Regions from separate parts of the Streptomyces spectabilis genome, predicted to be linked through region 2. Evidence: riboswitches for the same ligand, from Rfam matches in the RefSeq annotation. Region 2 holds a riboswitch; each other region holds the start of a gene.
The links. A riboswitch is a leader RNA that binds a small molecule or an ion and turns the genes downstream of it on or off. The one in region 2 is predicted to bind cyclic di-AMP.

Region 1 (7,156 bases), 5.4 Mb from region 2:
GGCCCGTAGGGGTGCCAGACGTGCGCGCGGTCGAGGTCGAGGATCTCCCGCAGGTCCAGGTCACGCATTGGGCGCCACGTCCGTCCCCGCGCCCCGGCGGCGCACCGCCACCAGATCGGTGCGCGCGTCGCCGGGCTCGGCCTGCGCGGCGGACCCGGGGGCCTCGGCGGGCGCGCAGCCGGAGCCGCAGCCCGAGCCCTCCCGCGCGTCGGCGCCGGAGCCAGAACCGGAACCACAGCCTCCGCGCCGGCGGTGCTCCGGCAGCGTCACCTGGTCAGCGGACTCCACCTCGAAACCGGCGTCCGCGATCATCTCCAGGTCGGCCTTGCCCGCCTGGCCCTCACTGGTCAGGTAGTCGCCGAGGAAGATCGAGTTGGCGAGGTGCAGGGCCAGCGGCTGGAGCGTGCGCAGATGCAGCTCGCGGCCGCCCGCGATGCGGACCTCGATGTCCGGGCAGACGAACCGCACCATCGCGAGGATGCGCAGGCAGCGCTGCGGCGTGAGGTTCCACTCCTTGGCGAGCGGGGTGCCCTCGAAGGGGATCAGGAAGTTCACCGGCACGGAGTCCGCGTCGAGCTCGCGCAGCGCGAAGACGACGTCGACCAGGTCCTCGTCCGTCTCGCCCATGCCCGAGATCAGCCCCGAACAGGCGGAGAGACCGGCCGCGTGGGCCTTCTGCACGGTGTCGACGCGGTCAGCGTAGGTGTGCGTCTTGGTGATGTCGCCGTACGTCGACTCCGACGTGTTCAGGTTGTGGTTGTACGCGTCGGCGCCCGCGCCGCGCAGCCGCTCGGCCTGGCCGTCGGAGAGCAGACCGAGGCAGGCGCACACCTCGACGCCCTCGTTCTGTTCCTTGATCGCCTTGATGGTGTCGGAGACCCGGTCGACGTCCCGGTCCGTCGGCCCCCGGCCGCTCGCCACCAGGCAGACCCGCTTGGCGCCGCCCGCGAGCCCGGCCGCCGCCGCCTCGGACGCCTCGTCCGGCTTCAGCCAGGTGTACTTCAGGATGCCGGTGTCCGCGCCGAGCCGCTGCGAGCAGTACGAGCAGTCCTCGGGGCACAGGCCGGACTTCAGATTGACCAGATAGTTGAGTTTCACCCGCCGGCCGAACCAGTGGCGCCGCACCTTTCCGGCCGCCGCCACCACGTCGAGCAGTTCGTCGTCGGAGGTCGAGAGCACGGCCAGCGCCTCGTCGCGGGTCGGCAGCTCGCGCCGAAGCCCCTTGTCCACCAGCGTGTTGAGCAGATCCATGGCGCCGATCCTGGCGTACGCCGGTCCGTCTGACCATGGAGAAACCACACAACAGAAGCTCTGACGGCTGTGGGTATTGCCACACCATGGCCAGGTGGCGCGACGGCTAGGGTCTGTGCACTGTCTACAAACGCATCTCTTCGCACCGCCCGAGCGGACGACGGCCTGGAGGCCCCATGACGAGCGCGCCGTTCGACTGGATCGACGAGCAGGCGCGGGCGCGCGAGCGCGCCGGGCTCGTCCGCGGCCTGCGCCCGCGCCCGGCCGAAACCACCCTGCTCGACCTCGCGGGCAACGACTACCTCGGCCTCACCCGCCACCCGGAGGTCACCGCGGGCGCGGCCGCCGCCGCCCGCCGCTGGGGCGGCGGCGCGACCGGCTCGCGCCTGGTGACGGGCTCCACCGAGCTGCACGCGGAACTGGAGCGGGAGCTCGCCGCGTTCTGCGGCTTCGAGTCCGCCCTCGTGCTGTCCTCCGGCTACGCGGCGAACCTCGCGGCCGTCACCGCCCTGGCCCCGCACGGCTCGCTGATCGTCTCGGACGCGGGCAACCACGCCTCGCTGATCGACGGCTGCCGCCTGGCCCGCGGCACCACCCAGGTCGTGCCGCACGCGGACCCCGCGGCGGCGCGCAAGGCGCTCGGCACCCACGAGGGGCCCGCGATCGCCGTGACGGACTCCGTGTTCTCGGTGGACGGCGACGCCGCGCCGCTGGCCGAACTGGCCGCCGTCTGCCGGGAGTCCGGCGCGGGGCTCGTCCTCGACGACGCCCACGGGCTCGGCGTGCTCGGCGCCGGGGGCCGGGGCGCCGCCCACGCCGCCGGGCTCGCGGGCGCGCCCGACACGGTGGTCACCGTCACGCTCTCGAAGTCCCTCGGCAGCCAGGGCGGCGCCGTGCTCGGCCCGGCCCGGGTCATCGACCACCTGGTCAACACGGCCCGTACGTTCATCTTCGACACGGGTCTCGCGCCCGCCTCCGCCGGGGCGGCCCTCGCCGCGCTGCGGCTGCTGTGCCGGGAGCCGGAGCGTGCCGCACGCGCGCGCGAGGTGGCGACCCGGCTCTACGAACTGCTGGTGGGGGAGGGGTTCTCGGCTGTACGTCCGGACGCCGCCGTCGTCTCGGTGCGTGCCCCGTCGCCCGGGGCCGCGGTGCACTGGGCGGCCGACTGCCGCTCCGCGGGGCTCGCTGTGGGGTGCTTCCGTCCGCCGTCGGTCCCCGACGGCGTCTCGCGGTTGCGGCTGACCGCCCGCGCGGACCTGAGCGACACGCAGCTCGCCGAGGTCGTCGCCGTGATCAGCCGCACCGCACCCTGACACCTGAGATCTGGCACCTACGACCTGGGTCCGGGGTCCGGCGCACTCACTCGGGCCTCACCTAAGGGCCATGGTCTTCATCGAAGGGCGTCGACGAAGACTTCCCAGGCCGTGGGGGAGAAGAGCACGGCCGGGCCAGCCGCGTTCTTCGAGTCGCGCACGGCGAGCAGGCCCGTCAAGGGTCCTGCGCCGAGCGGGGCCGTCTCCACACAGTTGTTCATTCCGTTGCTGCGGCTGCTGCGCCGCCACCGCGCGCCCCTGAGAGACGTGCTGGAGGGAACGTACCGAGGCAGTGCAGTCATGGTGCCTCCTTACGCGCCGTCACCTAACCCGGCGATGAAATCCATTGAATCCTGAACGGAAAGCGCCTGTCCCCGAAGAGAGTTGAAGGCGTCGGTGTACGCCCTAAGGTCTTCTTTCCGTTCGAGGTAGAGGCTACTCGTCAAGTGGTCGAGAACCACCACATCCAGATCAGAAATGTTCGGAAAGGAGAGAATAACGAAAGGGCCGATCAACCCGATGTGCTCGCCCGAGGCGAACGGAAGTACCTGGAGCCGCACTTGAGGCAGCCGGGCCGCGTCCAGTAACCGCCGCAACTGTCCGGAAAGCACCTCGGGCCCGCCCACCTGCCGCCGGAGCACCGCCTCGTCCAGGATCACGCTCAGCCGCAGCGGCGGCTCGCTGCGCAGCACGTCCTGCCGGGCGAGCCGCACCTGCACGAGGGCCTCGACCTGCTCCTCGGGCCGCTCGCCGAGCGCGGCACGTGTCACCGCGCGGGCGTACTCGGGCGTCTGCAGCAGACCGGGAACCACCGTGGTCTCCAGGGTCCGCACCCGGCAGGCCTGCGACTCCAGACTGATGAAGTCGCGGTACGCGGGCGGCAGGAGCCCTCGGTAGGCGTGCCACCAGTGGTGGCGCCCGTGCTCGTCGTCCCCGCCCGCGAGCGCGACGAGCAGCTCCCGCAGATGCGGGTCCTGAACCCCGTACGCTTCCAGGAGGAGTCGTACGTCGGTGGCCTTCACGCCGCTGCGGCCCGTCTCGATCCGGCTCACCTTCGACTGGTGCCAGCCCACGAGGGAGGCCGCCTCGCCGCTCGTGAGCCCGGCCTCGGCGCGCAGCGCCCGCAATTCCGCGCCGAGCTTGCGACGGCGCACCGCGGGACCGTACTGCATGGCTGTCTCCTTCTGGTCCTTCCGGAGGTCCGCGCCAACGGTAGGGGACGGTAGAGGAACTGCCAGTGTTGCGCCCAAATACGGTCTGCCGTCGCAGAGTTCACCGCTTCGAGCGACAGATATATGCACATCTCGGTGGATCGGCGGGCGCGGGCCGCCCGAGAGTGGCAATCTGGCGCGAAGCACCAGCTCCGGGACGGTACTCGAGTACTTCCGCCACGCGTCGGAAGTCCGGTCCCGGTGGGAAAGGGACGGCGCCGTCATGGCAGACCACCAGGAAGCATCAGTCACCCTGCCGAGCGACCCTGTGTCGGTCTCCACCGCCCGCAGGTACGTCGGGGACATCCTCACCGAGTGGGGCCTCCCAGCGGACACGGATGTGGCCGACACGGTGCGGCTCATCGTCTCCGAGCTCGCCACGAACGCGGTGCAGCACACGCTCGGGCTCTCGCCCACCTTCACCGTGGACGTCCGGCTCGACCGCGACGAGAGCCTGCGCATCGGCGTCACCGACAGCCACCCCCGCTACCCCAAGCGGCTGCCCGCGGCCGTCCAGCAGGACAACGGCAGAGGCATGGTCATCGTCCGCTGGCTCACCGCCGAGTGCGGCGGAAGACTCATGGTCTGTCCGACGCCCGAGGGCGGCAAGACGGTGTGGATCACGCTGCCGTGGACGGTCCCGGTGCAGAGCTGACTCCCCGGGGCGCGGCCGCCCCTCGGCCGGGCGGGCTCACTGTCGCTGGCCCGCGCGGCCGACCAGACGGGGCAGCACGCCCCACAGGCCGCCGCACACCACGAACGTGCCGATGGCCGCGAGCACCCCGTCGGTGCGGCCCACGGCCACGTCGACGACGAGGAGGACGGATCCGGTGAGGGCGAGCACGAGCACCGCGAGGCCGATGGCGGCCAGGCGTGAGGACACCCGCACGATCAGGGGTTTGGCGCCGCGCGCGAACAGGGTGCGGTGCACCGCGGCGGGCGCCGTGAACAGCGCGGCGGCGAGCACCGCGAGGAGCAGCGTGACGACGTACGTGGCGCGCTGCACGCTGTCGAGCGACGGGAAGCGCGGCGTGAAGGCGAGGGTGAGCAGGAACGCGAAGAGGATCTGGACACCGGTCTGGGTGACCCGCAGCTCCTGGAGCAGCTCGGAGAAGTTGCGGTCGGCCCGCTCCAGCGGCGTCTCGTTGCGCGTGTGCCGGGAGGCGCTGGGTCTGGAAGTGCCCGCGGCGTGGGGGTGATGATCGGCCATGGTCCACGAGTATCCGCGCGGCGCCGCTCCACTCCCGCGCTGACGGCGGGGCCGGGCGGGTGACGTCGCCGGGGCGCCGCCCCGGACTGCCGTACGGACCGTCCCTCGGCTGGTGCCGCCGCCCGAGCCCTGACCGGACGGCGGCGAAAGGCGCTGGTGGCGCCAGGTGCGGGCGACGGCGCGGACCCCGAGGAGGCCGCCGCCCGCCGGCGGGTCAGCGGACCCGGCCGTACCAGACCTGGTTGGTCCAGATCTTCTCGAGCCGCACCACGGTGCCCCGCTTCGGGGCGTGCCAGATCTTCCCCTTACCGGCATATATGCCGACGTGGTAGACGTTCCGGCCGGAGTGGAAGAACACCAGGTCTCCGCGGGTGCGGCTGGCGGAGGAGACCTTGCGGGTCTTGTTGTACTGCTGTTGGGCGGTGCGCGGCAGCTTCTTGCCCACGCGCTTGTACGAGTAGAGCGTCAGGCCCGAGCAGTCGAACCGGTTCGGCCCGACCGCGCCGTAGCTGTACGGGGAGCCCTTCTTGGACGCCGCGACCTTGAGCGCCTTCGTCCCGTGCGAGGTGGCCGCTTGTGCTTCTCCCGTGAGTCCGGGGGCCACGATGGTGCCGCCCACGGCGGCGAGCGTGAGAGCCGAAGCCGTACTGGCTCTCGTCAACAGCGACGGAACACGATGCAGCGCAGTCATGCGCAACCCTTCGTCAGCCGCCTGTGAAGGATGACCTGTCGGGTTCGGGCAGGCGAAGATGCCCGGCCGCGCGATGCGACTTCACCCCAAGGGCCTTCCGGACTGGCCGGACGGCCCGCCTTGCTGGGTCCTCCACTCCTGCCGGTGCACAGATGTCGACCGGGCACCCGGGCGGCGGCAGGACTCGGCGTCCGCCCGGATCGCCCCGCCGCCTGTGGCGGGGGCTTGTCGTCGGAAGGGATCTTCACCCGAGAGGGGCGAAAAAACCGAGCCGGATCGGCGGTATGTGAGGCTCCTCACGCCTGACCCGTTCCGGTGGACAGAGCCCGAATGGGTTCTAGGTCACACTCGGCGATGATTGCCCCATCAGCGGCGGAACGCCCGAATCCGGCTGTGCTGTAAGGGAGTTGAGCGACTTCGGGAGCCCACTGGAACGACCGCCGGTTACGCAAAAGGGGCGATCATCTCTGGTCATCTCCGAGGCAACCCCGGACTCGGCTTGACATCCGCGTATACCGGCAACGGGCGGATGGCGCAGGCGCGCTGGGTCCGGGGCGCGTTCCGCGGCGTCAGATGCGACCGGCGCACTGGAGTACCAGGCCGAAAACGGAATGGGGGCTGGCTGGAAGTCTGGCACGGGACAGCCGGTCGTGGGGGGTGAATCGGACTGAATCATGACGGACCTTCATGCCGACGGCGGCGGCCGGCCCCGTGTCAGGGGCCCGTCGGCGGCGGCACCGTCACGCGCGCGGCGCGCCGCTCGCCGTCCAGGACGCGCATCGCTCGCGCGAGCGTCGGCGCGTGCACCTCGCTCTCCCCGCGCTGATGCATGAGCGCCAGCGCGTCGTGCAGCTCGGTCGCCCGGGTGATCAGCGCCTGCGCGGCGCGCAGCCCGCCGTAGGTGTGCTCGGCGCGGGCCGGGTTGATCCGGCCGAGCAGGTCGAGGACCGCCAGATAGGCGTCGACCAGCTCGCCTTCGGCGCGGGTCAGGGCGGGCAGCGGTGGCAGTTCGGGGAGCACCGGCGCCTCATCCCGCGTCCGGGCGGGCGGCCTTGCGGCTCGGGACGACCCGGTCCACCAGACCGTAGGCGAGGGCGGCCTCGGCGTCGAGCACCGTGTCCCGCTCGATGTCCGCCGAGATCTGCTCGGGCGTACGCCCGGTGTGCCGGACGAGCATCCCCTCCAGGAGCGCACGGGTGCGCCGCAGTTCCTCCGCGCGGATCCTCAGGTCGGTCGGCTGGCCGCGCACCGGCTCGGGCAGCGCGGGCTGCCGGAGCAGCACCCGGGCGCCGGGCAGGATCGCCCGCTTGCCGGGGGTCCCCGCGGCGAGCAGCACCGCGGCGGCGGAGGCGGCCTGGCCGAGGCAGACGGTCTCCACCTCGCAGGAGGCGTACAGCAGCGTGTCGTAGATCGCCGTCGTCGCGCTGAAGTCGCCGCCGGGGGAGTTGATGTAGAGCGAGATGTCCCGGTCCGGAGCCGC
Region 2 (7,156 bases):
AGGGGTCCGCGGGCTTGCATACAGTGGCAGGACCGGCAACAGCTATTGAGAATTCAGCGATCGAAGGGACGTACATGCCCATGGGTCACACGGCCACAGCCGCGGCAGGCTCCGGCGGTCTGACGGCGACCGAGCACCGGCTGGCCAACGGCCTGCGCGTGGTGCTCTCCGAGGACCACCTGACCCCGGTCGCCGCGGTGTGCCTCTGGTACGACGTGGGCTCGCGCCACGAAGTCAAGGGGCGTACCGGTCTGGCTCACCTCTTCGAGCACCTGATGTTCCAGGGCTCGCAGCAGGTGCACGGCAACGGTCACTTCGAACTGGTGCAGGGCGCGGGCGGCTCCCTGAACGGCACCACCAGCTTCGAGCGCACGAACTACTTCGAGACCATGCCCGCGCACCAGCTGGAGCTCGCCCTGTGGCTGGAGGCGGACCGCATGGGCTCCCTCCTGTCGGCACTCGACGACGAGTCCATGGAGAACCAGCGCGACGTGGTGAAGAACGAACGCCGCCAGCGCTACGACAACGTCCCCTACGGCACGGCCTTCGAGAAGCTCACCGCCCTGTCGTACCCGGAGGGCCACCCCTACCACCACACCCCGATCGGCTCCATGGCCGACCTGGACGCGGCCACCCTCGACGACGCCCGCGCCTTCTTCCGCACGTACTACGCGCCGAACAACGCGGTCCTCTCCGTGGTCGGTGACATCGACCCGGAGCAGACGCTCGCCTGGGTCGAGAAGTACTTCGGCTCCATCCCCGGGCACGACGGCAAGCAGCCGCCGCGCGACGGCTCGCTGCCCGAGCGCATCGGCAAGGAGCTGCGCGAGGTCGTCGAGGAGGACGTCCCGGCCCGCGCCCTGATGGCCGCCTACCGCCTGCCCGAGGACGGCACGCGCGCGTGCGACGCGGCCGACCTGGCCCTGACGGTGCTCGGCAGCGGCGAGTCCTCGCGGCTCTACAACCGCCTGGTGCGCCGCGACCGCACGGCGGTGACCGCCGGGTTCGGCCTGCTGCGGCTCGCCGGCGCGCCGTCGCTCGGCTGGCTGGACGTGAAGACCTCCGGCGACGTCGAGGTCCCCGTCATCGAGGCCGCCGTCGACGAGGAGCTGGCCCGGTTCGCCGAGGAGGGTCCGACCCCGGAGGAAATGGAGCGGGCCCAGGCACAGTTGGAGCGCGAGTGGCTCGACCGCCTCGGCACGGTCGCGGGCCGCGCGGACGAACTGTGCCGGTTCGCCGTCCTGTTCGGTGACCCGCAGCTCGCCCTCACCGCCGTCCAGCGCGTCCTCGACGTCACCGCGGCCGAGGTCCAGGAGGTCGCCAAGGCCCGCCTGCGCCCCGACAACCGCGCGGTCCTGGTGTACGAGCCGGTGACCGCGGCGGAGGACGCCGACGCCATCCAGGAAGCCGCCGAGACCCAGCAGGAAGAGGAGGCGGCGAAGTGAGCGAGGCTGAGACGTCTGTGACGATGGAATTCCACCCGCAGCCCCAGGCGGGCACGGCCAAGCCCTGGGCCTTCCCGGCCCCCGAGCGCGGCACCCTGGGCAACGGCCTGACGGTGCTGCGCTGCCACCGCCCCGGCCAGCAGCTCGTCGCCGTCGAGGTCCACCTCGACGCGCCCCTGGACGCCGAGCCGCAGGGCCTGGACGGCGTGGCCACGATCATGGCGCGGGCGTTCTCCGAAGGCACCGACAAGCACTCCGCCGAGGAGTTCGCCGCCGAGCTGGACCGCTGCGGCGCCACCCTTGACGCGCACGCCGACCACCCCGGCGTCCGCCTCTCCCTCGAAGTGCCCGTCTCGCGCCTGCCGAAGGCCCTGGGCCTGCTGGCCGACGCGCTGCGCGCGCCCGCCTTCGAGGACGGCGAGATCGAGCGCCTCGTCCGCAACCGCCTGGACGAGATCCCGCACGAGACCGCCAACCCCGCGCGCCGCGCAGCCAAGGAGCTGGCCAAGCAGCTCTTCCCGGCCACCTCGCGCATGTCGCGCCCGCGCCAGGGCACCGAGGAGACGGTCACCGCCATCGACTCCGGGGCCGTACGCGCCTTCTACGAGAAGCACGTGCGCCCCGCCACGGCCACCGCCGTCGTGGTCGGCGACCTGACCGGCACGGACGTGGACGCCGTCCTCGCCGACACCGTCGGTGCCTGGACGGGCGGTTCGGCCGAGCCGCACACGATGCCCCAGGTGACCGCCGACGACACCGGCCGCGTCGTCATCGTGGACCGCCCCGGCGCCGTCCAGACGCAGCTCCTCATCGGCCGCGTGGGCGCGGACCGGCACGACATCGTCTGGCCGGCGCAGGTCCTCGGCACGTACTGCCTGGGCGGCACCCTCACCTCGCGCCTGGACCGCGTCCTGCGTGAGGAGAAGGGGTACACGTACGGCGTGCGCGCCTTCAGCCAGGTGCTGCGCTCCGCGGCGCCGAGGTCCCCGGAAGGCGCCCCGGGCGTCGCCATGCTGGCCATCAGCGGCTCCGTGGACACGCCGAACACGGGCCCGGCTCTCGACGACCTGTGGAAGGTCCTTCGCACCCTCGCCGCCGAGGGCCTCACGGACGCCGAGCGCGACGTCGCCGTGCAGAACCTGGTGGGCGTGGCCCCGCTGAAGTACGAGACGGCCGCCGCCGTCGCCGCCACGCTCGCCGACCAGGTGGAGCAGGAGCTGCCGGACGACTTCCAGGCGAGCCTGTACCGGCAGTTGGCCGGGACGGGCACGGTGGAGGCCACCGCGGCTGTCGTGAGCGCGTTCCCGAGCGACCGGCTGGTGACGGTGCTCGTCGGTGACGCCGCGCAGATCGAGGAGCCCGTGCGGGCCCTCGGCATCGGCGAAGTGACGGTTGTCACCGGCTGATTGCCCCGCGCTCGCCCCGGCGGGCAAATCGGTAGGAACACCGCGTAACTCAAGGGACCCCGGAGGCTCAGGAAGCCTCCGGGGTCCCTGCATGCTGCCATATGTCCGAATTGACATGGAGGTTGGGTGTCTGCCGTGTGGCGTGCGCTACAAAAGGCAGGATCCGTTTGTCGATTGAAAGATGAGGCGTTTAGCGTCAGTGCGGCTGTCCGTCAGGCAGTAAGCCGCGTCCGCGGCACCGGACAGTCATCGCCGAGTCCCCGTACGGCGTGAGCCAGGGGAGCCGGGGACCCACACGTCCCTGGGGTGAATCGGTCCCCTTGCCGCGAGGCGAGGAGTCCGTAGGAGACCTTCCTGCTCCGAACCCGTCAGCTAACCCGGTAGGCGAGAAGGAAGGAAAGGACCAGCCGCTTCATGGCGCTCATCCGCCCGACCGGCAAGCACCGCCGCCCGAGCCGCATCTCGCGCACCACCGCAAGCGCCGCGGGCGTCGCCGCCCTCACCACCACCGGTGTCATCTCGGGCCTGGCCGCTCCGGCGCTCGCCGCCGACGCCTCCGCGGACCACGCGAGCACCGGCCTCACGCAGGCCATCGCCATCAACGACACGCTGGCCGACGAGATCGACGCCCAGGCCGCCGCCCAGAAGCAGGCCGCCAACGACGCCGCCGCCCAGAAGAAGGCGGAAGAGGCGGCGCGGCAGAAGGCCGCCGAGCAGAAGCGCAAGGCCGAGGCCGCCGCCAAGGAGAAGGCCGAGGCGAAGGCCAAGAAGGAGGCCGAGGCCAAGGCGGCGAAGGAGGCCAAGGAGCGGGCCCGTGAGCGCGCCGCCCGCGACGCCGAGCGCAAGCGCCTGAACGCCTACGTCGCCCCGGTCGCCGGTTCGTACGTCTCCACCTCCTACAAGGCCGGCGGCGGTATGTGGTCCTCCGGCAGCCACACCGGCATCGACTTCCACGCCGCGTCCGGCACCTCGGTGCAGGCGGTCGGCGCGGGCACCGTCGTCGAGGCGGGCTGGGGCGGCGCCTACGGCAACAACATCGTGATCAAGATGAACGACGGCACGTACACCCAGTACGGCCACCTGTCGTCCATCAGCGTCACCGTCGGCCAGGCCGTCACGCCCGGCCAGCAGATCGGCCTCTCCGGGTCCACCGGCAACTCCTCCGGGCCGCACCTGCACTTCGAGGCCCGTACCGGCGCCGAGTACGGCTCGGACATCGACCCGCTCGCGTACCTGCGCTCCCACGGCGTGAGCGTCTGACGCTTCCGCGCTGAGAGCGTCCGGCGCTCCCATGACGTGGGCGACGGGCACGCGCCCGCGCACTTCCCGAAAGCCCCGGCTCACCGAGCCGGGGCTTTCGGCGTCGGCACCGCCTGCTGACCGCACAACCTTTGGCCAAAAGATATCCATGGATTCCGGCGCCCCATCGGAAAATGCGGCCATCTGCAATAGAGTCCGTGGAGTCAGCGTCCATAGAGTCGCCGCACCAGCGTCTTCAGCGCGCCGCGCGACGCGTTTCGCGGGCAGTAAAGCGGAGGTCCGTCATGCGCATTCCCGCGCACTCGGTCTGCACGGCCATCCGGGACGACATCGTCTCCGGTGTCTACGAACGCGGCACGCGGCTCACCGAAGAACTCCTGGCCCGCCGCTACGGCGTCTCCCGCGTCCCCGTGCGCGAGGCCCTGCGCACCCTGGAGGCCGAGGGCTTCGTCGTCACCCGCAGGCACGCGGGCGCCTGCGTCGCCGAGCCGACCGAGCAGGACGCCGCCGACCTCCTGGAGGTCCGTACGCTCCTGGAGCCGCTGGCGGCCGCCCGCGCCGCGCAGCGCCGCACCGAAGCCCATCTGAAGGTCCTGCGCGGCCTCGTGCGGCTCGGCCAGGAGCGGGTCCGGCGCGGCGGCGGCGAGGACCTGCGCTCGCTGGAAGGCTGGTTCCACGAGACGCTCACCCAGGCCTCCGGCAGCCCCGGCCTCATCGCCCTGCTCACCCAGCTGCGCCACAAGGTCGCCTGGATGTACGTGGCGGACGCGCCGGTCGTGGCCGCGGAGCTGTGGACCGGGCACGCCGCGGTCGTCGACGCGGTCGCCCGCCAGGACGCGGAACGGGCCCGCGCGCTCACGCTCCTGCACGCCGAGCGCACGGCGTCCTCGTACCGGCCGCGCGCCGGGCGCGTGAGGGGTTCGCAACACGCCGTCAACAAAGTGGGCGTACGGAATTAACAGCGGCCCCGTACACAGGACTCGTATACGAGGCGGGCGCGCACCCGGAAAGCGCGCTCGTGCGAAAGCCGCCGCGTACCGGAGACATAGCGGAGGCGGGTCGGGGTAATTCACCACCGGATTTCCGGTCCGGCGCGCCGCGCTTTTGTTCCACGCGCTTCCACGGGCTTCCACGGGCTTCCTCGCTTCGACGGGCTTCCGCGGGCGGTGCGCCACCGGCTCATGAATTCACGCAGCGCCCCGCCCGAGGGGCCCGACACGACGGAGCCGCGCGGCCACCCAGTGGTCCGCGCGGCTCCGGCACGCTGTGTCCGACAGTGTCAGACGGTCTCCGGGAGCTCCTCGAGGCCCTCGGCGACGAGCTTCGCAAGGCGGTCCAGGGCGGCGTCCGCGCCCTCGGCGTCCGAAGCGAGCACGATCTCCTCGCCGCCCTGCGCGCCCAGGCCGAGCACCGCGAGCATCGACGCGGCGTTGACGGGGTTGCCGTCGGCCTTGGCGATCGTCACGGGCACGCCCGAGGCCGTGGCCGCACGGACGAAGATGGATGCGGGCCGGGCGTGGAGGCCCTCGGCCCAGCCGACGTTGACGCGGCGCTCAGCCATGTGTTGCTGCCCTTCCAGGTGTCTCACATTTGTCTAGACCAGTGTCTCACGTCGATCCGGGTGCTCCCGCAGGACCGGTGCCGCGCTGCCCCACGACCCGCGTCCCGCCACCCGACCGCCTTTCGACCCCTCCTACATTGCCCCGGCCCAGGCGGCCGCGCGACCCGTACCCTGGCCCCATGCAGACCCCGGCGGACGGCCCAGCGCACACCTCGTCGGACAGCGCCGCGCCCGCCCCCGCGGACGAGCATCCCTACCCCTCCCACTGGGAGGCCGACGTGGTGCTGCGCGACGGCGGCACCGCCCGCATCCGGCCCATCACGGCCGCCGACGCGGACCGCCTGGTCAGTTTCTTCGAGCAGGTCTCGGACGAGTCGAAGTACTACCGCTTCTTCGCGCCCTACCCCCGCCTTTCCGCCAAGGACGTGCACCGCTTCACGCACCACGACCACGTGGACCGCGTCGGGCTCGCCGCCACCATCGGCGGCGAGTTCATCGCCACCGTCCGCTACGACCGCATCGACGCCCAGGGCCGCCCCGCCTCCGGGCCCGCCGACGAGGCCGAGGTCGCCTTCCTCGTCCAGGACGCCCACCAGGGCCGCGGCGTCGCCTCCGCGCTGCTCGAGCACATCGCGGCCGTCGCCCGCGAACGCGGCATCCGCCGCTTCGCCGCCGAGGTCCTGCCCTCGAACACCAAGATGGTGAAGGTCTTCACGGACGCCGGATACCAGCAGCAGCGCAGCTTCGAGGACGGCGTCGTCCGCCTCGAACTCGACCTGGAGCCCACCGACCGCTCCGTCGCCGTCCAGCGCGCCCGCGAACAGCGCGCCGAGGCCCGCTCCGTCCAGCGGCTGCTCGCACCCGGCTCCGTCGCGGTCATCGGCGTCGGCCGCGCCGAGGACAGCGTCGGCCGCGGCGTCCTGCGCAACCTGCTGCGCGCGGGCTTCACCGGGCGCGTCCACGCGGTCAACCGCGCCTTCACGGACGACGCCACCGCCGAGGGCGTCGAGGGGGTCCCCGCCCACCGCTCCGTACGCGACATCGACGGGCCCGTCGACCTCGCCGTCGTCACCGTCCCCGCCGAGCGCGTACCGGAAGCGGTCGCCGAGTGCGGGGAGCACGGCGTCCAGGGGCTCGTCGTCCTGTCCGCCGGATACGCCGAGAGCGGCCCCGAAGGGCTCGAGCGCCAGCGCGAACTCGTCCGCCAGGCCCGCTCCTACGGCATGCGCCTCATCGGCCCCAACGCCTTCGGCGTCATCAACACCGCGGACGGCGTACGCCTGAACGCCTCGCTGGCCCCCGAACTCGCCGCCGCCGGGCGCGTCGGCCTGTTCACCCAGTCCGGCGCCATCGGCATCGCCCTGCTGTCCCGGCTGCACCGGCGCGGCGCGGGCCTGTCGTCCTTCGTCAGCGCGGGCAACCGCGCCGACGTCTCCGGCAACGACGTCCTCCAGTACTGGTACGACGACCCGGACACCGACGTC
Region 3 (7,156 bases), 1.2 Mb from region 2:
GCGCTGGGCGACGGCCCGACGGCTGGTCTGACCCGGGCCGCCACGCACGCTCCGGCGCGCCGTCCGGCCCGTTCCGGGCACTGGGCCCGGCCCGCCCCCGCGCGGCCCTCACGCCACCCGCGCGGCCCCCGCGAACGGCATCTGGTCGATGGGAGCCAGGCGGACCGGGGCGCTGGGGTTGGGCGCGTGGATCATCTGGCCGTCGCCCACGTAGAGGCCGACGTGGCTGATGCCGGAGTAGAAGAACACCAGGTCGCCCGGCTGGAGTTCGGAGCGCCCGACACGGCGGCCCGCGTCGATCTGGGCGTAGGTCGTGCGCGGCAGCGAGACGCCCGCGGCACGGTAGGCGGCTTGGGTGAGGCCGGAGCAGTCGAAGGCGTTCGGGCCCGTCGCGCCCCACACGTAGGGGCTGCCGAGCGCCTTGTAGGCGTACGAGACGGCGCGTGCGGCGCGGGCGTTGGGGGCCTTCGCGGCACCGGTCGGGGCCGTGCCGCGCGTGTCGGCCCGGGAGGCCCGGTCGGAGCCCGCGGCGCCGTCGGCGTCCGCTGCCTCCTCGCCGCGCTCGGCGGCGGCCAGACGGGCCCGTTCGTCGGCAGTCAGCCGGGCGAGCAGCCGCTTGGCCTCGCCGAGCTTTCCGGTCACGGTCTTCTTGTGCTTCTTCAGGTCCGCCTGGCGGGACTTGAGGTCGCCGAGGGTGTCGTCGGCCTCGGTGCGGAGCTGGTCGAGCTCCCGGACCTGCCGTCGTACGTCGGCGACCTCGGCGGCCTGACGGCGCCCCGCGTGGTCGGCGCGGGCGGCCCGGTCGAGGAAGGCGTCCGGCTCGGCGGAGAGCGCGAGCTGGACGGACGGGTCCATGGCTCCGGAGCGGTACTGGGCGGTGGCCAGGGAGCCCAGGCCCTGGCGCGCCGAGTTGAGCCGCTCCGTCTTGCGGGCGGCCTCGTCGCGCAGGTCCCGCAGCGACTCCTCGGCCCGGTCGGCCTTCTCCTTGGCGCCGTTGTACTTCTCGGTGGCGACCTCCGCCTCGCGGTAGAGCTCGTCGACCTTCGCCTTCACCTCGCCTGCGGAGAGCCGGGGCTCGGCGTGTCCGGTGCCCTCGAAGGCGGTCGCCGTGGCGGCGGACGCGAGGGCGAGGGTGGCGGCGGTACGGGCCGTATGGCCGCTGAACGAGCGCTGTTTCGGCTTGCGGTGCTGTGCCACGGAGGCTCCACGTCCTTCCACAGTGGCCAGGTCCGGTACGGGTCCGGCGGCGCCTCGCACAGGGGGAACGGGGCGCCGCCGGACTTCTCGGCGGTGATGTCCGGCTGCCGTCCCTGGTCCGGACGACGGTGGGGAGCCGGTCACCGGTCATGGACGCTAAACCTCGCCGTCACCGGGCCGTGACCTGTTGTACGGAAGTGGCGCCCGCGGCCCGCTCGTGACCGGACACGACCGCCCCGGCGGCCGGTCGGCACCCGCTTCGCCCGTTCCTGTGACCGTTGTGGCGTTCGTGGTCCACCTGCCTGATGGGGGGTGATACGGGCCCGGTTAGGCTCCGCCCCATGGACGTACTCATCCATCTCTTCGTCGGCCTGCACATCATCGGCATCGCCTCGCTCCTGGGAGGCTTCCTGACCCAGATGAAGGCGATGGGTGACGGCACCGCCCGCTTCAGCCCCGCCATGCTGCACGGCGCGCTCACCATGCTGATCACGGGCGTGGCCCTGGTCGGCCTGAACCAGGCCGACGACAACGAGGTCAACAACCTCAAGATCGGCATCAAGATGGCCGTCCTCGTCGTGATCCTCGGGCTCGTGTACCTGAAGCGCGACGAGGAGAGGGTGGACAAGGCGATGTTCGGCGCGGTCGGCGCGCTGACGACGGCGAACATCTTCATCGCCGTCCTGTGGACGTAGCCGCCCACCGCCCGCCGTACGCGTGGGGGCCCGCACCCGGTCCGGGTGTGGGCCCCCACGCGTATGCGCCCCCTCCGTAGAGGGCGATTTTCAGTCGTGCCTCTACGGAGGCCTCGGTCACGCGGGGCGGACCACGCTGTGGATCGGCATGTAGTAGATCGACTCGACGCGCACGTTCGCGCCCGGCTTGGGGGCGTGGATCATTTTGCCGTTGCCTATGTAGATCCCCACGTGGCTGATGTCGTCGTAGAAGAAGACCAGGTCACCGCGTTTGGCACTGGACGTGGACACCTTGGTGCCGACCTTCACCTGGTCCCAGGTGGTGCGGGGCAGCGAGATCCCTGCGGTCTTCCACGCGGCCTGCGTGAGCCCGGAGCAGTCGTACGAACCGGGCCCGGTGGCGCCCCACACGTAGGGCTTGCCGATCTGCTTCTCGGCGAAGGCGATCACCTTCTCGGCCTTCGCGGCGTACCCGCTGTCCGTGTTCCCCGAACCGGAACCCGATCCGGAGCCGGTGTCGGAGCCGGAACCCGTCCCCGAGCCACCGCCGGAGCCCTGGTCCTCGTCCCGGCCCCGGTCCCTGTCCCGGTTCCGCTCGCGCTCCCGACGCTCCGCCTCCTCGGCCTTCCGTTCGCGCTCCTCCTCGGCCTGCTTGCGCGCCAGCTCGGCGGCCTTGCGCCGGGCGGCCTCCTCCTTCCGCTTCTCGATCGCGGCGAGCCGCGCCTTCTCCTCGGTGGTCAGCTTCGAAAGGAGCGTGCGGGCCTCGCCGAGCTTGGTCTGGACGGTCCGCTTGCTCGACTTCAGCTCGTCGCGGGAGTCACTGAGCGTCTTCAGGTTCTTCGCGGCCTTCGCGCGCTGCTTGGTGGCCGCCACCTGCTGCGCCTGGTACTCGTCGACCGCCTTCTTCTGGCGGCTGGTGAGCCGTCCCGCGAGGTGGTTCTGGTCGAAGAACCCCTTCGGGTCGTCGGCGAGCATCAGGGCGGCGGTCTCGGAGACGGCGCCGGTGCGGTACTGGGCGGCCGCGAACGAGCCGAGCTGCCGCCGGGCCTCGTTCAGGTCGTCCGTGCGCTCGGCGACGTCGTCAAGGAGCTTGTCGACGTGCTTGCGCTGCTTGTCGGTGCGTTCCTTGGCCGAGTTGTACTTCTGGGTGGCCACACCCGCCTGGTGGTAGAGGTCGTCGACCTTCTTCTGGACCTCTTCGAGACTCGGCTCCGCGGGCCTGGCCGGGGCCGAGGAGGGGGCCGCGTTCGCGCTCTGTGACAGGAGCGCCACCGAGGTGAGCGCGGCCGTCGTGATGCCGAGGGCCGGGGCGGTGCGTGCCAGGGGAGAGCGGGTGCGCGGCTTGCGGTGCGACGCCAAGGGAGGCGACTCCTTCCGTGGACCGCCTACCGGGTTAGCTGTCGGGTTCGGGCGGTTCGGAAGGGCTGCCCTACCGGCCCGTGCGCGGTGCGGCGGGACGGATTCACCCCAAGATCATGGTGGGTCCCCGGCTCCGAACGCGTCGGACTCGGCGGAGGCCGCGCGGCCCGGCGGGGTTCGCCGGTTTGGGGGGACGTGCGGCCCGCGGAGCACGCTAGCCAACTCCTGTGGCGCGAGGGAAGATTGATGTTCGATATGCCCGATACATTTTCGTGACTTTACGCACCTCCGCACTCTCCCCGGTGCCGCCCCGACCCGGCTCACCTGCGGCGTGGCCCGGCGTGACCGCCCCGTGGCGCCCCGTGGGCGGGCCCGGCCGACCGCGGCGGTGGCCGGAACCCGGGGCGGGCTGTCAGTGGGGCCGCCTAGACTCGGGAGGCGATGAGCAGCCTCTTTGACGACAGCTTCCTGGCGGACCTCAAGCCCTCGCAGGGCGCTGAGGAAGAGCCGCCGCCGCCCGAGGACAGCGCTCCGGAGCCGATTCCGGACGATCTGTTCGACGGGAAGTTCGACGCGCCCGCACCCCGGGACGGGTACTACCGGGACGGTGCCCCGCGCCCGGCCCTCGATCCGGCGACCCTCCTCGACGGGCTGAACGAAAACCAGCGCGCGGCCGTCGTGCACGCGGGTTCCCCCCTGCTTATCGTCGCGGGCGCGGGCTCCGGCAAGACCCGCGTGCTCACCCACCGCATCGCGTACCTGCTCGCCGAGCGCGGGGTGCACCCCGGCCAGATCCTCGCGATCACGTTCACGAACAAGGCCGCGGGCGAGATGAAGGAGCGCGTCGAGCAGCTCGTCGGCCCGCGCGCGGGCGCGATGTGGGTGTCGACGTTCCACAGCGCGTGCGTGCGCATCCTGCGCCGCGAGTACAAGAAGCTGGGCTTCACGTCCTCGTTCTCGATCTACGACGCCGCGGACTCCAAGCGTCTGATGGCCCTGGTCTGCCGGGACCTGGACCTGGACCCGAAGAAGTTCCCGCCCAAGTCCTTCAGCGCCAAGATCTCGAACCTGAAGAACGAGCTGATCGACGAGGAGGACTTCGCCGCCCAGGCCGCCGACGGCTTCGAGAAAACCCTCGCCCAGGCGTACGCGATGTACCAGTCGCGGCTCCGCGAGGCCAACGCCCTCGACTTCGACGACCTGATCATGACGACGGTGCACCTCCTGCGCGCCTTCCCGGACGTCGCCGAGCACTACCGCCGCCGCTTCCGGCACGTCATGGTCGACGAGTACCAGGACACGAACCACGCGCAGTACGCCCTCGTGCGCGAGCTGGTCGGCCCCTCCCCGCAGGAGGGCGAGGACGGCGAGGCGCCCGGCGAGCTGTGCGTGGTCGGTGACGCCGACCAGTCCATCTACGCCTTCCGCGGCGCCACGATCCGCAACATCCTCCAGTTCGAGGAGGACTACTCGGACGCCACGACGATCCTCCTGGAGCAGAACTACCGCTCCACGCAGACGATCCTCAGCGCGGCCAACGCGGTCATCGAGCGCAACGAGAGCCGCCGCCCCAAGAACCTGTGGACGAACGCGGGCGCGGGCGCCGGCATCACCGGATACGTCGCCGACACCGAGCACGACGAGGCGCAGTTCGTCGCCGACGAGATCGACCGCCTCACGGACGCGGGCGACGCCAAGGCCGGCGACGTGGCGATCTTCTACCGGACGAACGCGCAGTCGCGTGTCTTCGAAGAGATCTTCATCCGCGTGGGACTGCCCTACAAGGTCGTCGGTGGCGTCCGCTTCTACGAGCGCAAGGAAGTCCGCGACGTCCTGGCCTATCTCCGGGTCCTCGCCAACCCGGAGGACGGCGTACCGATGCGCCGCATTCTGAACGTGCCGAAGCGCGGGATCGGTGACCGTGCCGAAGCCATGATCGACGTGCTCGCGCAGCGCGAGAAGATCTCCTTCCCCCAGGCGCTGCGGCGCGTGGACGAGGCGTACGGCATGGCGGCCCGCTCGGTGAACGCCGTCAAGCGGTTCAACACGCTCATGGAGGAGCTGCGCACCGTCGTCGAGTCGGGCGCGGGCCCCGCGGTCGTCCTGGAGGCCGTGCTCGAACGGACCGGATATCTGGCCGAGTTGCAGTCCTCCACGGACCCGCAGGACGAGACGCGCATCGAGAACCTCCAGGAACTGGCCGCCGTGGCCCTGGAGTTCGAGCAGGAGCGCCAGGAGGGCGAGGCCGGATCGCTGTCCGACTTCCTGGAGCGGGTGGCGCTCGTCGCCGACTCCGACCAGATCCCGGACGAGGAGGACGACGGCTCGGGCGTCATCACGCTCATGACGCTGCACACCGCCAAGGGCCTCGAATTCCCGGTCGTGTTCCTGACGGGCATGGAGGACGGCGTGTTCCCGCACATGCGCGCCCTCGGCCAGACCAAGGAGCTGGAGGAGGAGCGCCGCCTCGCATACGTCGGCATCACGCGCGCGCGGGAGCGGCTCTACCTCACGCGGTCCTCGGTGCGCAGCGCCTGGGGCCAGCCGTCGTACAACCCGCCGTCGCGCTTCCTGGAGGAGATCCCGGCGACCCATCTGGAGTGGAAGCGCACGGGTTCCGTCGGCGCGCCCGCCTCGTCGGGGCCCGCCGGGGGAGTGGCGTCCTCGCTGTCGTCGTCGCGTTCGCGCGCGGGGGGCGCGCAGGGCTTTGCCACGCGCCGGGCGACGGAGAAGCCGGTGGTGTCGCTCGCCGTGGGCGACCGCGTCACGCACGACCAGTTCGGCCTCGGCACGGTGGTCGGCGTGAAGGGCACGGGGGCGAACGCGGAGGCGACGGTGGACTTCGGCGCGGAGAAGCCGAAGCGGCTGCTGCTGCGGTACGCGCCGGTGGAGAAGCTCTGACGTTCCGCTCGGATGCTTGGTCCTCGGACTGCTGGAGTCCGAGTGACACCTTGTGGAGGGGGCCCGGCCGCCTCCACAAGGAGGGCGCGGGCCGTGGCGGTGCGCTCGCGTCCGCCTACGTGGGGTCCAGGCCGTGGCTGCGCAGCCACGACAGGGGGTCTATCGCAGAGCCGCCGCCGGGGCGGACCTCGAAGTGCAGATGGGGCCCGGTCGAGTTGCCGGAGTTCCCGGAGTAGGCGATGGCGTCGCCCGCCTTCACGGGGCCGTTGGAGATCTTGTGCGTGGAGAGGTGGCAGTACCACGTCTCCGTGCCGTCCTTGGCGGTCACGATCGCCATGTTTCCGTAGGCGCTGTTCCACTTCGTGGAGACGACGCCGTCGGTCGCGGCCATCACGGGGGTGCCGTACGACACCGGGAAGTCGATCCCGGAGTGCTGCGACATCCAGTTGATGCCCGCCTGGCCGTAGTACGCGCTCAGGCCGTGCTGGGAGACGGGGAGCGCGAACTTGGGGCGCAGCCGCTCCTTGCGCGCGGCCTCGGCGACCGCCTTCCGGTGCGCGGCGTCCTTGGCGGCCTTGAGGTCAATACGTTCCTGCGTACGGCTCGCACGGTCGGCGAAGTCACCCGCGTCGGCCGAGAGGTTGGCGAGCTGGGTGTCGAGCTTGCTGTTCGCGGCGGACGGCTGCACGGACGCGGCGTCCGGGGCGGAGGCCGCCCGCGTCTCCTTGGTGTCGTCGTCGCCACCGCTGAGGCCGCTCACCGAGGCGGCGGCCACTCCCGCGACGCCCATCACGCACGCCGACGGCACGGCGACGGTGAGCAGCGCGGAGCGCTTGGCGGGGGAGCGGCGTGACCGGGTGCGGGTGCGCGGGGAGGCGGCGCGGGTGGAGCGGGGGCGCTCGGCGGGGGCGTGCTCGCTGACGTTCGCACCCGCTTCGACGTCGCCGAGTTCGTCGCCGGGCGTGTCGTCGGCCGTGTCGCCGGCGGCGAACTCGTGCTCGCCG
Region 4 (7,156 bases), 2.8 Mb from region 2:
CGTCCCCCTGCCGAAGGGCGAGGGCATCGGCTACGACCTCCTGGCGATGGCCGTCCGCGCGGAGGCCTCCGGCACGGACCCGGAGGCGGCCCTGCGGGCGGCGGCCCGCGCGTACCGGGACGCCGTCCGGGAAGCGGAGACGGCGTAGCGGACCACGCTCCGGCCTGTCCGGCGTTTGAGGACGAGGCGCGGAGCGCCGATGAAGGCGGGGGCCCGGGGGCGGCAGTCCCCGGTTCGGGAAGGGGCGGGCCTGGGGCGCACCGCGAGGACGGGCGGCTACCGTCGACCGCATGCACGACAAGCCCCCCGTTTCCCCCGAGCCCGAGCTCTTCACCTGGGAGTTCGCCAGTGACCCCTACCCCGCCTACGCCTGGCTGCGCGAGCACGCGCCGGTGACGAAGCGGCGGCTGCCGAGCGGTGTCGAGGCCTGGCTGGTCACCCGCTACGCGGACGCGCGGCAGGCCCTCGCCGACCAGCGGCTCAGCAAGAACCCGGCGCACCACGACGAGCCCGCGCACGCCAAGGGCAAGACCGGCATCCCGGGCGAGCGCAAGGCCGAGCTGATGACGCATCTGCTCAACATCGACCCGCCGGACCACACCCGGCTGCGCCGCCTGGTGTCGAAGGCGTTCACACCGCGCCGCGTGGCGGAGTTCGAGTCCCGGGTGCAGGAGCTGACGGACCAGCTCATCGACGGGTTCGCGGAGCGGGGCGAGGCCGACCTCATCCACGAGTTCGCGTTCCCGCTGCCGATCTACGCCATCTGCGACATGCTCGGCGTACCGCGCGAGGACCAGGACGACTTCCGGGACTGGGCCGGGATGATGATCCGGCACGGCGGGGGCCCGCGCGGTGGTGTGGCGCGCTCGGTGAAGAAGATGCGCGGCTACCTCGCCGAGCTCATCCACCGCAAGCGCGAGTCGCTGGCCGACGAGGGCGACGACGACCTGATCTCCGGGCTCATCCGCGCCTCCGACCACGGCGAGCACCTCACCGAGAACGAGGCCGCCGCGATGGCCTTCATCCTGCTGTTCGCCGGTTTCGAGACGACCGTGAACCTCATCGGGAACGGTACGTACGCCCTGCTCGACCACCCCGAGCAGCGGCAGCTGCTGCAGCGGTCCCTGGCCGCGGGCGACACCGCGCTGCTCGCCACGGGCCTGGAGGAACTCCTGCGCTACGACGGGCCGGTCGAGCTGGCCACCTGGCGGTTCGCCACCGAGGCGCTGCGCATCGGCGGCCAGGACATCGCGGCGGGCGACCCGGTGCTCGTCGTGCTGGCCGCCGCCGACCGCGACCCGGCGCGCTTCGCCGATCCGGACCGCCTCGACCTCGCCCGGCGCGACAACCAGCACCTCGGTTACGGCCACGGCATCCACTACTGCCTCGGTGCCCCGCTGGCCCGGCTTGAGGGCCAGACCGCCCTCGCCACCCTGCTCCGCCGCCTGCCGGACCTGCAACTGGCCGTGGCTCCCGAGGAGTTGAGGTGGCGCGGCGGGCTCATCATGCGTGGGCTCAGGACGTTGCCGGTGCGTTTCACACCCGCCCCGCGGGTCACCCGTGCTGACGGGCCGTCAACGATGTGACTTTCGCGTGATCTCGGCTGAACCGACTTGTGACTGGCGTTCGACTGCGGCTACGTTCACGACGGCCCGGCACCCGCGCGCTCGCGCGTAACGGATGCCGTGCCTGACCTGTCGTCCACGAAAGGCACCTGCATGCTCTCCGGCCAAGGCCGTCACCGCCGCCCCCGTCAGGTCCCGGCGATCCTCGTCACGGCGGGCGTCACCGGATCAGCCATCGCCATCCCGCTGCTCGGCGCGTCCGGCGCGAGCGCCGCGGACGCCGGGACGTGGGACAAGGTCGCGGAGTGCGAGAGCGGCGGGGCGTGGAGCGCCAAGGGCAGCGGCTACTACGGCGGCCTCCAGCTCACCCAGGACACCTGGGAGCAGTACGGCGGCCTCTCCTACGCGCCGACCGCCGACCAGGCGAGCCGCTCCCAGCAGATCCACGTCGCCGAGAAGGTGCTCGCCGACCGGGGCCCCGACGCCTGGCCGAACTGCGCCCCGGCCGCGGGCCTGGCGAAGGGCGGCGAGGCCGCCGCCGTCGATCCGGGCCTGCCGTCGGCCCCGCCGAGCTCGTCGGACTCCGACGACTCCGCCGAGTCCTCGGAGCCCTCCGACTCCTCGCGGTCCGGCAAGGAGAAGGACGCGGAGAAGGACGCGAAGGAGGAGCGCGAGGCCGCCGGGTCCGACCGCTCCGAGAAGGCCGAGAGGCCGGGCAGTTCCACCGAATCGCGAGACAAGACTCACGATTCGGGCAACGGTGACGATGGCGACGACGGTGCCACCCAGGGCGGGAAGAGCGCCGAGGACGGCTCGCGCGAGGGCGGCGGCAAGCACCGCAAGCCCGCCGGTGACGCGGACAAGTCCGGTGCGGACGACAGCGCTTCGTCCCAGGAGTCCGAGGAGTCCGAGGCGTCCCAGGAGTCCGAGGGCGCCGAGCCCGGCGCGGACGACGCGGCCGACGACCGCCCCGCGGGCCGTCACCGCGGCGGCAGCGCCGCCGATGACGCCCCGTCCGGCGACACCGGCCCCGGGCGTCACGCCTCGCGCGGCGAGGCGCGTGACGTGCCCGCCGCCGAGCGCCCCTCGGGCACGTACACGGTCCGCTCCGGTGACAACCTCTCGGCGATCGCCGACAGCCACGACCTTGACGGCGGCTGGTCGGGCCTCTACGCCGGGAACAAGAAGACCGTCGGCTCCGATCCGGACCTCATCCTCCCCGGTCAGCGGCTCGAACTGAGCGCGGAGGACAAGGGCGCCACCGCCGGGAAGTCGAGCGAAAAGTAGGGCAGTTGCCCGGCGGTTCGCGGTGAATGTCCGGTTTAAAGACGGTGAGAGGCAAGTGAGAGATGGGTCTCAGAAGCCCTGATCGTCTTTGAAATTCGGATGATTGCCTGGCTACGGTCGGGACCGCTCGCCACAGCGGGCCCCGCCGGTCGGTACGCCGAATCCTGCCAACGGCCGGACGGGAACAGTCGTCGCTTCGAGCGCCGAAGGCAGGAGCGGGGGACCCAAGGTAAGTGCCGGGCCCGGACGTTGAGCGGTCGTAAGACGCGCGAGACGTACGGACACGGCTTGGGGTGAAGTCGCGCGCTAGGACGCGCGGCCGGGCACTCACCCGCCCGAACCCGACAGCTCACCTCGCAGGCGTCGGTGAGGGGATCACTTCATGCTGCGTTCCGGCAAGGGCAAGCACCGCCGTCCGACCAAGCTCGACAAGGCCACCCGCGCCGCCACCGTCGTCGGTGTCACCGGTGCCGCCGTCGCCGCCCCGCTGATGGCGACCGGCACGGCCAACGCCGCCACCGCCTCCGAGTGGGACCGCGTCGCCGCGTGCGAGTCCGGTGGCAACTGGTCCATCAACACCGGCAACGGCTACTACGGCGGCGTGCAGTTCTCCGCCTCCACCTGGGCCGCTTACGGCGGCACCAAGTACGCGGCCACCGCCGACAAGGCCTCCAAGGCCCAGCAGATCGAGATCGCCGAGAAGGTCCTCGCGGGCCAGGGCAAGGGTGCCTGGCCGAAGTGCGGCGTGGGCCTGTCCGGCTCCCCGTACACCGGCGGCGGCTCCTCCGGCGGCGGCCAGCAGCAGCCGCAGCAGCAGGCCAAGCCGCAGCCGCAGCAGCAGGCCCAGCCGCAGCAGCAGGCCGCGCCCAAGCCGCAGGCCCAGCCGCAGCACCAGCCGCAGCAGGCCGCCCCGCAGGTCGAGAAGAAGACCGTCCAGACCCCGACCGGCAAGGTCGTGAAGAAGGGCGACGGCGAGTACAAGGTCGTGACCGGCGACACCCTGTCCAAGATCGCCCAGGAGCACGACGTCAAGGGCGGCTGGCAGAAGCTGTACCAGCTGAACGACGACATCGTCAGCGACGCCGACTTCATCTACCCGGGTCAGCAGCTGCACCTCAGCTGACCCGCCCCGGCCCCGGCAGCGCCCGGAGCCACCCCGTCCCCATGGGCTACCGCCCCGGTGCGCTCCCCCCTGCGCACCGGGGCGGTACCTTTTGGTCCGGTAGTTTGTTTCGTGAGGGAACTATCCGGCCCCGGACCCGGCCCTGTGCCTGTCCATGGGCTGGGCGGTCGGCTGGCCGATGCCCCGGAGCCGGTTAGGCTCGTGTCGCAGGGGCCAGCGCGGCCCCTAGTACCCCCGCGTACCCCGCATCACATCCCAGAAGGAGATGCTCGTGCCGTCCATCGACGTCGTCGTAGCCCGGGAAATCCTGGACTCCCGAGGCAATCCCACGGTCGAGGTCGAGGTCGGCCTCGACGACGGCTCCACCGGCCGTGCCGCCGTCCCGTCCGGCGCCTCCACCGGCGCCTTCGAGGCCATCGAACTCCGTGACGGAGACGCCAACCGCTACGGCGGCAAGGGCGTGGAGAAGGCCGTTCTCGCCGTCATCGAGCAGATCGGCCCGGAGCTCGTCGGCTACGACGCCACCGAGCAGCGTCTGATCGACCAGGCCATGTTCGACCTGGACGCCACGGACAACAAGGGCTCCCTCGGCGCCAACGCCATCCTCGGCGTCTCCCTCGCCGTGGCCCACGCCGCCTCCGAGGCCAGCGACCTGCCGCTCTTCCGCTACCTCGGCGGTCCGAACGCGCACCTGCTGCCGGTGCCGATGATGAACATCCTGAACGGCGGGTCCCACGCGGACTCCAACGTCGACATCCAGGAGTTCATGATCGCCCCGATCGGCGCGGAGTCCTTCTCCGAGGCCCTGCGCTGGGGCGCCGAGGTCTACCACACGCTGAAGAAGGTCCTGAAGGCCAAGGGCCTGTCCACCGGCCTCGGCGACGAGGGCGGCTTCGCGCCGAACCTGGAGTCGAACCGCGCGGCCCTCGACCTCATCGTCGAGGCCATCAAGCAGGCCGGTTACGTCCCGGGCGAGCAGATCGCGCTCGCGCTCGACGTCGCCGCGTCCGAGTTCTACAAGGACGGCTCCTACGAGTTCGAGGGCAAGTCCCGCTCGGCCGCCGAGATGACGGACTACTACGCCGAGCTGGTCGCCGCGTACCCGCTGGTCTCCATCGAGGACCCGCTGTACGAGGACGACTGGGACGGCTGGAAGATCATCACCGAGAAGCTGGGCGACAAGGTCCAGATCGTCGGCGACGACCTCTTCGTCACCAACCCGGAGCGCCTCCAGCGCGGCATCGACGAGGACGCCGCCAACGCGCTGCTCGTCAAGGTCAACCAGATCGGTTCGCTGACCGAGACCCTGGACGCCGTCGAGCTGGCCCAGCGCAACGGCTTCAAGTGCATGATGTCCCACCGCTCCGGCGAGACCGAGGACGTCACCATCGCCGACCTCGCCGTCGCCGTGAACTGCGGCCAGATCAAGACCGGCGCCCCGGCCCGCTCGGACCGCGTCGCCAAGTACAACCAGCTGCTTCGCATCGAGGAGATCCTCGACGACGCCGCGGTGTACGCGGGCCGCTCGGCGTTCCCGCGCTTCAAGGGCTGAGCCCTCTTCGCGGGCCAAGGCCTAGCCAGTCGTACGTACGTCCCCGTACTCGGTCCCGTACCGTGTGCGGGGACTACGCACGTACTGGGGAGGCGGACATGGCAGTGAAGAACCGCGACCGGTTCTCCACCGCGACGCGGCTCAAGCTGCTCGGCGAGCAGACCGCGCAGCGCGTCTACCGTTCCCAGACCAAGCGCCAGGCCCGCCGCTCCCGGCTCACCGGGCGCGCGGCGCTGCTCGTCCTGGTGGTCTGCTCGCTGGTCGTCGCGCTCGCCTATCCGATACGGCAGTACGTCTCCCAGCGCGCCGAGATCGCCGAGCAGCGGCAGAAGCAGGCCGAGCACCGCGAGAACGTCGAGCGCCTGCGCGACGAGAAGGCCCGCTGGCAGGACGACGCCTACGCCGAGCAGCGCGTCCGCGACCGGCTGCACTACGTGATGCCCGGCGAGACCGGCTTCACGGTGATCGACCCCGAGGCCGCCGAACGCCACCGGACCGACGGGGGAGGGGCCGACCGGCCCTGGTACTCCAACGTCTGGGACGGCGTCGACAAGGCGGACCGCTCCGGCGCCGCAGGCCGCCCCGACGACAACTGAACCGACCTCCGCACTGACCGAAAGACAGGCATGGAAACGCCTCCGCCCCAGACCGAGTCCACCGCGCCCACGGACGCCGACATCGCCGCGTTCAAGGAGCAGCTGGGCCGCCCGCCGCGCGGCCTGCGGGCCATCGCGCACCGCTGCCCCTGCGGCAGCCCGGACGTGGTGGAGACGGCGCCCCGCCTGGAGGACGGCACGCCGTTCCCGACGACGTTCTATCTGACGTGCCCGCGCGCGGCCTCCGCGATCGGCACGCTGGAGGCGAACGGCGTGATGAAGGAGATGACGGAGCGGCTCGCCGCCGACCCGGAGCTCGCCGCCGCGTACCGCGCCGCGCACGAGGACTACATCGCCCGGCGCGACTCGATCGAGGTCCTGGAGGGCTTCCCCTCGGCCGGCGGCATGCCGGACCGCGTGAAGTGCCTGCACGTCCTGGTCGCCCACTCCCTGGCCGCGGGCCCCGGTGTGAACCCCCTCGGCGACGAGGCCATCGCCATGCTCCCGGAGTGGTGGCGCAAGGGCCCCTGCGTCTCCGCGGACGCGAGCTGAGCCGGTTTCCGGACCCGCCGCTACCGCGGCGGAACCTCCTCCCACCCGCCCACCCGTGACGCCCGGCTGCACGGGCCAGCCCCGACGCGGAGCGCCTGATCGTCCGTCTCCGCCGTGGGCAGGGCCCCGCTGTCCGATACCCGTCAACGCAAAGGAGCACCCCAGCGTGACCCGCGTGGCCGCCATCGACTGCGGTACCAACTCCATCCGCCTGCTCGTCGCGGACGCCGACCCGGCCACGGGGCAGCTCGTGGACCTCGACCGCCGGATGCAGATCGTTCGCCTCGGACAGGGCGTGGACAAGACGGGCCGCCTCGCCCCCGAGGCGCTTGAGCGGACCTTCGCGGCCTGCCGCGAGTACGCCGCCGTCATCAAGGAGCACGGCGCGCAGCGCACCCGCTTCGTGGCGACCTCCGCCTCCCGCGACGCCGAGAACCGCGACGAGTTCGTCCGCGGCGTCCTGGACATCCTCGGCGTCGAG

Region 1: it holds a riboswitch for cyclic di-AMP, as region 2 does, so the genes downstream of both, CP982_RS06535 (C40 family peptidase) here and CP982_RS30910 (M23 family metallopeptidase) in region 2, are expected to answer to the same signal.
Region 3: it holds a riboswitch for cyclic di-AMP, as region 2 does, so the genes downstream of both, CP982_RS25630 (C40 family peptidase) here and CP982_RS30910 (M23 family metallopeptidase) in region 2, are expected to answer to the same signal.
Region 4: it holds a riboswitch for cyclic di-AMP, as region 2 does, so the genes downstream of both, CP982_RS18265 (LysM peptidoglycan-binding domain-containing protein) here and CP982_RS30910 (M23 family metallopeptidase) in region 2, are expected to answer to the same signal.

The regions. Positions count from the first base shown of each region.
Region 1 covers NZ_CP023690.1:1,643,167-1,650,322, reverse strand. Annotated here, with positions in the region: gene CP982_RS06570 (adenosylmethionine--8-amino-7-oxononanoate transaminase) at 1-68, opposite strand, end outside; gene bioB (biotin synthase BioB) at 61-1,251, opposite strand; gene CP982_RS06560 (8-amino-7-oxononanoate synthase) at 1,428-2,564, shown strand; gene CP982_RS06555 (DUF397 domain-containing protein) at 2,642-2,866, opposite strand; gene CP982_RS06550 (helix-turn-helix domain-containing protein) at 2,876-3,736, opposite strand; gene CP982_RS06545 (ATP-binding protein) at 3,999-4,430, shown strand; gene CP982_RS06540 (DUF6328 family protein) at 4,467-4,985, opposite strand; gene CP982_RS06535 (C40 family peptidase) at 5,200-5,676, opposite strand; cyclic di-AMP (ydaO/yuaA leader) riboswitch at 5,680-5,833, opposite strand; gene CP982_RS06530 (hypothetical protein) at 6,391-6,696, opposite strand; partial or broken gene CP982_RS06525 (ATP-dependent Clp protease proteolytic subunit) at 6,704-7,156, opposite strand, start outside.
Region 2 covers NZ_CP023690.1:7,025,219-7,032,374, forward strand. Annotated here, with positions in the region: gene CP982_RS30900 (M16 family metallopeptidase) at 75-1,445, shown strand; gene CP982_RS30905 (M16 family metallopeptidase) at 1,469-2,851, shown strand; cyclic di-AMP (ydaO/yuaA leader) riboswitch at 3,092-3,253, shown strand; gene CP982_RS30910 (M23 family metallopeptidase) at 3,266-4,111, shown strand; gene CP982_RS30915 (GntR family transcriptional regulator) at 4,396-5,070, shown strand; gene CP982_RS30920 (HPr family phosphocarrier protein) at 5,391-5,672, opposite strand; gene CP982_RS30930 (bifunctional acetate--CoA ligase family protein/GNAT family N-acetyltransferase) at 5,852-7,156, shown strand, end outside.
Region 3 covers NZ_CP023690.1:5,807,101-5,814,256, forward strand. Annotated here, with positions in the region: gene CP982_RS25615 (LuxR C-terminal-related transcriptional regulator) at 1-31, shown strand, start outside; gene CP982_RS25620 (C40 family peptidase) at 109-1,197, opposite strand; gene CP982_RS25625 (hypothetical protein) at 1,539-1,892, shown strand; gene CP982_RS25630 (C40 family peptidase) at 2,010-3,251, opposite strand; cyclic di-AMP (ydaO/yuaA leader) riboswitch at 3,260-3,415, opposite strand; gene pcrA (DNA helicase PcrA) at 3,693-6,152, shown strand; gene CP982_RS25640 (M23 family metallopeptidase) at 6,268-7,156, opposite strand, start outside.
Region 4 covers NZ_CP023690.1:4,230,359-4,237,514, reverse strand. Annotated here, with positions in the region: gene CP982_RS18280 (nucleoside triphosphate pyrophosphohydrolase) at 1-148, shown strand, start outside; gene CP982_RS18275 (cytochrome P450 family protein) at 291-1,586, shown strand; gene CP982_RS18270 (transglycosylase family protein) at 1,719-2,852, shown strand; cyclic di-AMP (ydaO/yuaA leader) riboswitch at 3,044-3,230, shown strand; gene CP982_RS18265 (LysM peptidoglycan-binding domain-containing protein) at 3,235-3,975, shown strand; gene eno (phosphopyruvate hydratase) at 4,247-5,527, shown strand; gene CP982_RS18255 (FtsB family cell division protein) at 5,626-6,123, shown strand; gene CP982_RS18250 (DUF501 domain-containing protein) at 6,154-6,675, shown strand; gene CP982_RS18245 (Ppx/GppA phosphatase family protein) at 6,842-7,156, shown strand, end outside.